2 regions of the Microbispora sp. NBRC 16548 genome follow, and region 1 is predicted to be linked to the other one. Evidence: predicted binding sites of a transcription regulator. Region 1 holds the regulator's gene; the other holds the start of a gene.
The links. The regulator LexA, encoded in region 1, represses DNA repair genes until DNA is damaged. The targets are predictions, from matches to a motif close to TCGAACANNTGTTCGA.
Positions count from the first base shown of each region.

Region 2: the regulator LexA is predicted to act here: its motif matches at 1,983-1,998, upstream of QSK36_RS18565 (SAV_6107 family HEPN domain-containing protein).

Region 1 covers NZ_BSSF01000001.1:118,443-121,633, forward strand. Annotated here, with positions in the region: gene QSK36_RS00555 (cellulase family glycosylhydrolase) at 1-1,413, shown strand, start outside; gene lexA (transcriptional repressor LexA) at 1,507-2,223, opposite strand; gene nrdR (transcriptional regulator NrdR) at 2,656-3,120, shown strand.
Region 2 covers NZ_BSSF01000006.1:252,281-255,471, reverse strand. Annotated here, with positions in the region: gene QSK36_RS18570 (arginine deiminase) at 1-1,146, shown strand, start outside; gene QSK36_RS18565 (SAV_6107 family HEPN domain-containing protein) at 1,277-1,714, opposite strand; gene QSK36_RS18560 (L,D-transpeptidase family protein) at 2,120-2,998, opposite strand; gene QSK36_RS18555 (YbaK/EbsC family protein) at 3,125-3,191, shown strand, end outside.

The DNA.
Region 1 (3,191 bases):
AACACCATCCGGGTGCCGTTCTCGGACGACGCCCTGAAGCCGGGCGCGCAGGCGACGAGCGTCAACACCTACTCCAACCCCGACCTGATCGGCCTGTCCCCGCTGCAGATCCTCGACAAGGTCGTGGACTACGCGGGCCAGAAGGGCATGCGGATCATCCTCGACCGGCACCGGCCGACCAGCGCGGGCCAGACTGCGCTGTGGTACACCTCGGGCGTCCCCGAGTCCACCTGGATCAGCGACTGGAAGTCGCTGGCCCAGCACTACGCCGGCAACACCACCGTCATCGGGGCCGACCTGCACAACGAGCCGCACGCCGACGGCACCAACCCGAACGCGACCGGCTCCTGCTGGGGCTGCGGCGACGAGTCGCGCGACTGGCGCCTGGCGGCCGAGCGCGCGGGCAACGCCATCCTGTCCGTGCAGCCCAACTGGCTGATCTTCGTGGAGGGCGTGAGCTGCCCGAGCGGCGGCCTGTCCAACGTCTGGGACAACGACACCAGCAACGACGAGGACTGCGGCTGGTGGGGCGGCAACCTCACCAAGGCGGGCCAGTACCCGGTGCGGCTGAACGTGGCCAACCGGCTCGTCTACTCGCCCCACGAGTACGCCACGTCGGTCTACCACCAGGCGTGGTTCGACGACCCGTCGTACCCGGCGAACATGCCGGCCATCTGGGACAAGTACTTCGGCTACCTGTACAAGCAGAACATCGCGCCGATCATGGTGGGCGAGTTCGGCACCACGCTCGCCAGCAACATCGACAAGATCTGGCTCCAGGAGCTCATGAAGTACATGGGCAGCGGGGTGAACGGCATGTCGTTCACCTACTGGTCGTGGAACCCCAACTCGGGTGACACGGGCGGCATCCTGAAGGACGACTGGGCGACGGTCGACCAGGCCAAGCAGAGCATCATCTCGCCCTACCTGATCCCGCCGACCGGTGGCGGCAACCCGACGCCGCCGGTGTCGCCCTCGGCCTCGCCGAGCGTGTCGCCGTCGGCCTCTCCGTCGGCCTCTCCGTCGGCTTCTCCGTCGGCTTCTCCGTCGGCCTCGCCGTCGGCGTCCCCGTCGGTGTCTCCGTCCGCGTCTCCCTCGTCGCCGGGCGGGAAGACCTGCACGGCCACGTACAAGGTCGTCAACCAGTACTCCGGCGGCTTCCAGGGTGAGGTCACGGTCAAGGCGGGTTCCTCGGCCATCTCGGCCTGGACCGTGAAGTGGGCCTTCCCGAACGGCCAGAGCATCAGCCAGCTCTGGAACGGCACGCTCAGCGCGAGCGGGTCGAACGTCACGGTGACGAACCTGTCCTACAACGGCGCGCTGGGTGCCGGGGCCTCGACCACCTTCGGCTTCAACGGCAGCTGGTCGGGCACCAACGGCGTTCCTTCGCCGGTGAGCTGCACCGCCTCCTGACGGCGGACCGAACACGGCACAGCACAAGCCCGGCGCTCTCGTGAGCGCCGGGCTTGTCCCTGTGCGGCGTCCGGAACCGGCGAGCCGCTGCTGCTACAGCTTGCGCAGGACGGCCGTGACCTTGCCGAGCACGGTGGCCTCGTCACCGGGGATCGGCTCGTAGTTGGGGTTGTGCGGCACCAGCCACACGTGCCCGTCCTTGCGCTTGAACGTCTTCACGGTGGCCTCGCCGTCGATCATGGCGGCCACGATGTCGCCGTTGTCGGCGACCGGCTGCTGCCGCACCACGACCCAGTCGCCGTCGGCGATGGCGGCCTCGATCATCGAGTCGCCGGAGACCTGGAGCAGGAACAGCGTGCCCTCGCCCACGAGCTGCTTGGGCAGCGCGAACACGTCCTCGATGCTCTGCTCGGCGAGGATGGGACCACCGGCCGCGATGCGGCCGACCAGCGGCACGTAGGCTGCGGTGGGCCGGTTGAATCCGGCCTCCTCCTCGGAGGTGGCGTCCGGGTCCACCCACAGCACCGGCTCGCCCGGCAGCCGGACCTCCAGGGCCCGGGGCCGATGCGGATCACGCCGGAGGTAGCCCTTACGCTGGAGCGCCGTGAGCTGGTGCGACACGCTGGAGGTGCTGGTCAGCTGGACCGCTTCCCCGATCTCCCGCATGGAGGGCGGATAGCCGCGCTGCTGGACCGAGTCGCGGATCACCTCGAGGATCTTCCGCTGCCTGGGGGTGAGGCCAAGCGAGTCGCGCCTGCGAACCGCGAGGTCGCTGACGCCATCCGCTTGCTCACTTCGGTCACTCACGATGCCACCTCTCAATCCGTGTTCCTCATGTCGCACAGAGCGACCGTACCGCGATTCAAGATCACCGTCAAACAATTGTTCGATATCCAGCGAAATCGCCGATCTCGCCGTCCGTCTCATCGTACGGGAGTTCGATCGATCCCGTGTTCGATTTACCCGATCTTCTCTGGCTGTAGTACGCCCAGGTCAGAAGCCGTACGGAAATCAGCAGGGAAAGGCGCGTAAAGGGCCTATTCCGCGACGGGCGGGGCTGTCGATGCGGCCGTGACTGGAGGCGCGACACGCGCGCCGAGCAGGCACTTCCTCACTCGGGGCCGGTTCGACTTGCGTTCAAGGTCGGGCGCTCCTACGGTTGGACCACAACATCTAGTAGTCACATCGGTGTAAGTTCACCACACCTTGTGTTCCGGGATGTGCGTTCTGGGAGGCGATGAAGTGCACTGTCCGTTCTGTCGCCACCCGGACACCCGGGTCGTGGACAGCCGTGCGGCCGAGGACGGGGCGGCGATCCGCCGCCGGCGCACCTGCCCCGAGTGCGGGCGCAGGTTCACCACGCAGGAGACCGTACTGCTGATGGTGAGCAAGCGCAGCGGGGTCACCGAGCCGTTCTCCCGGGAGAAGGTCATCGCCGGCGTGCGGCGGGCCTGCCAGGGACGCCCGGTCGGCGAGGACTCCCTCGCCCAGCTCGGGCAGCGCGTCGAGGAGAGCATCCGGGGCACCGGCGCGGCCGAGATCGCCTCGCACGAGGTGGGCCTGGCCATCCTGGGCCCGCTCCGCGACCTCGACGAGGTGGCCTACCTGCGCTTCGCGTCGGTCTACCGCAGCTTCGAGACGCTGGCGGACTTCGAGGCGGAGATCGAGCGGCTCCGCGCGGCCCACAGCACGGTGGGCGAGGAGTAGGCGCCTTCCGGGGGACCGGGACGAGGCGGGCGGCGGCGCGCGACGGCGCGGCGCGACGATGTGGTTATAAC
Region 2 (3,191 bases), on a different contig from region 1:
GGCCTGCTGTTCGACGACGTGCTGTGGGTGCACCGCGCGCTGGAGGAGCACCGGGAGTGGTGCGAGGTGCTCGCCGGGCGCGGCGTCACGGTGCACCACCTCGGCGACCTCCTGCGGGAGGTGATCGAGATCCCCGACGCGCGCAAGCACATCCTCGACGGCAGCGTCGACGAGCACTGGTTCGGCCCGCTGGCCGCCGACGCGATCCGCAACACACTCGACGCCCTCGACGCGGACACGCTCGCGCCGCTGCTGACCGGCGGGATCACCAAACGCGAGATCATGGAGCTGGGCTGCGACCCCGGCTCCATCGCCTTCCACACGCTCGGCATGGACGACTTCGTCCTCCCGCCGCTGCCCAACCACCTGTTCGCCCGCGACACCTCCTGCTGGGTGTACGACGGGGTGTCGATCAACGCGATGCGCAAGAAGGCGCGCAGGCGGGAGACCGTCAACTACGAGGCGGTCTACCGGTGGCACCCGCTGTTCGCCGCGGGATACGGCAACCCCGACGCCGGCGGATTCAACGTCTGGTACGAGGGCGTGCGCATGGCCCCGGCCACCATCGAGGGCGGCGACGTCCTGGTGCTCGGCAACGGCGTCGTGCTCGTCGGGGTGAGCGAGCGCACCCAGCCGCAGGCCGTGGAGATGCTGGCGACCAATCTGTTCCGGGCGGGGTCGGCGACCCGCATCGTGGCGCTCGATCTGCCCAAGACCCGTGCGTTCATGCACCTCGACACCGTGATGACCAACGTCGACGTGGGCGTGTTCACCAAGTACGCCGGGCTCGGCATGCTCCCGTCGTACACGGTGGAGCCGGGCGACACCGACAAGGAGCTGAAGGTCACCGACCACCCGCCGGAGGACATGCACAAGGCGATCGCGCGGGCCCTCGGCCTTGACGACATCAAGGTCCTCACGCCGACGCAGGACGTGCACGCGGCCGAGCGCGAGCAGTGGGACGACGGCTGCAACGTGCTGGCGCTGGAACCCGGCGTGGTCGTGGCCTACGAGCGCAACACCACGACCAACAACCACCTGCGCAGGCACGGCATCGAGGTCATCACGATCCGGGGCAGCGAGCTCGGCCGCGGACGCGGCGGGCCACGGTGCATGAGCTGCCCGCTGGAGCGCGACCCCGTCTGATCACCCCGGTGCGCGCCTCGTGCCCGGCATCACGGGTGGGCGCCCCGGCTCCTGGCCGACCCTGGCGCCGGCGCTGTGGACGCCTGGGCCGTGCCGGACGGACGAGCGGGGCCATGGGCGGAGACGGAGGTCAGCCGGCCATGGGCAGAGTGGGACGGCCGGGCAGGCCGAGGATCGACTCGACCTCGCCGACGAACCTGTCCGCCTCCGCTATGATCTCCTCTGCGTCGTTCTGCGTGACGGCTCGGACCATGCCGGCCTCGGCCGCCGCGCGCTTGGTCGCGCTCACCGCGAAGTAGGCCGCCCAGTCCGCGAGCTTGGGCTCGGCCTCCGGGAGCAGCTCCCAGGCGCTGCGCAGCCGCCGCCTGCGGCCGTCCATCGGCCGCGGACGGGCCGCGAGGATCCCGGCGGCCGCACGGAGGGCCGCCAGATGGGCCGACACGTAGCGGTCCGCGGGGGTGGGCCCGACGGTGGCGTCCGCGAGGCATGCCCTGGCGTCCGCGAGGTGTGCCAGAACCGCCTGCGAGAGCCGGGGCCCGCTCTTCTGATCGTCGTTCTGCTCAGTCATGCCCGCCTCCTTGAGTCGTGGCACTCCGGCGAAAGTCGCCGGTGACTTCACAGTCGCAGATCGCACCGACAATTTCGCCGGCCGGGAGATCCCGCGAACCGCTCGAGATCGCCCGACGCTTTCTCAGGCTCCCGTGGGCGGCCGGACGAGGAGCTTCCCCTCTCCCCGTCCGACCCACGCCGCGGGCCGTGCCGCATCCGTCTCCGCCGACGACGAAGGCACGAATCCAACGGGGTGGGCGCGAGCCGCGAGTCCCACGCCCACTCCATCGAACATAGATTCGATCATGTCCCCTGTCAAGGCTGTCAACGAATATGTGTTCGAGGACCACGTTCGAAACACGGGCCGGAGACGGCGGAGGGGCCCCGCGCGACCACCTCGCGCGGGGCCCCTCCGGGGATGGCGTTAGCGCCTGAAGGCGCCCCTGACGTGCACAGGGACACCCTTGCCGAGCATGCCGGGCAGGATCTCGGCCACGTTCATGGGCAGCCGCACGCAGCCGTGCGACGCCGGGTAGAGCGGCACCGACAGCGCGCCGTGGAGCGCGATGCCGCCGTTGAAGAAGATGGGGTTGTAGAGCTGCCCGAGGTAGGACCGGTGCCAGCCCCTGGCCCGCCAGGTGGTCGCGTAGTCGCCGGTCGGCGTGCGGGCGCTGCCGGAGAACCGCTGCCGCTTGCCGTTCCAGGTGGCGTACTCCGTGTAGGGGATGCCGCTGCCGCTGGAGATGTGGCTGATCAGAACCGGCGTACCGCCCCGGTACAGAACCATCACCTGCTTGGTCAGGTTCACCTCGACGCGGGTCGCCTTGCCCCTGGGCACCAGGACCTTGGGCGCCCGGGGGTTCTCCAGCGCCCTCCAGGTGCGGGCCGCGACCGTGCTGGTCGGCGTGATCCCCTGCACCTTCTGGAACGCCCAGACCGCCGTCAGCGTGGCCCCGCCGTACCGGCCGTCGACGCTGCCGGGCACGTACCCGAGCTCCTTGAGCCGGGCCTGCAGCGCCTTCACGACGGAGCCCTTGGCGCCGAGCTTGAGCGTCTTGCCCGGGGCGGTGAACGGCGGGTAACCGGTGGCGCGGGCGGGAACGGCGCTTCGCGGCGGGAACGCAGGGAGCGCGGGGAGCGCCGAGGACGCCTGAAGCGCCGGGAGCGCGGTCCCCGCCGTGACGGTCCCCGCCGGCACGGCGGTGCGCGCCTGCGCCGTGCCGCTCACGCCGGTCGCCGCGAAGGCAGTCGCGAACGTCGCCGCCCCCACCGCGACGAGCAGCCGCCGTCGACCCCTCATCATGACCAACCCCCTCATAAGCCCGTTTCTCGATCAAAGGACTCACCTTACGGTCCGATTGTGAGCCGCGTGATCGTAAGTGGCCATAATCGGCCGCGTATGTCCTGGCAATCCGTTTAGAGTGACCGGGTGGCAGAAAAGTTGCATCCGAACGTCGTCCGGGTTCAGGAGGCCCTGCGGGCCCACGCGGTGACGG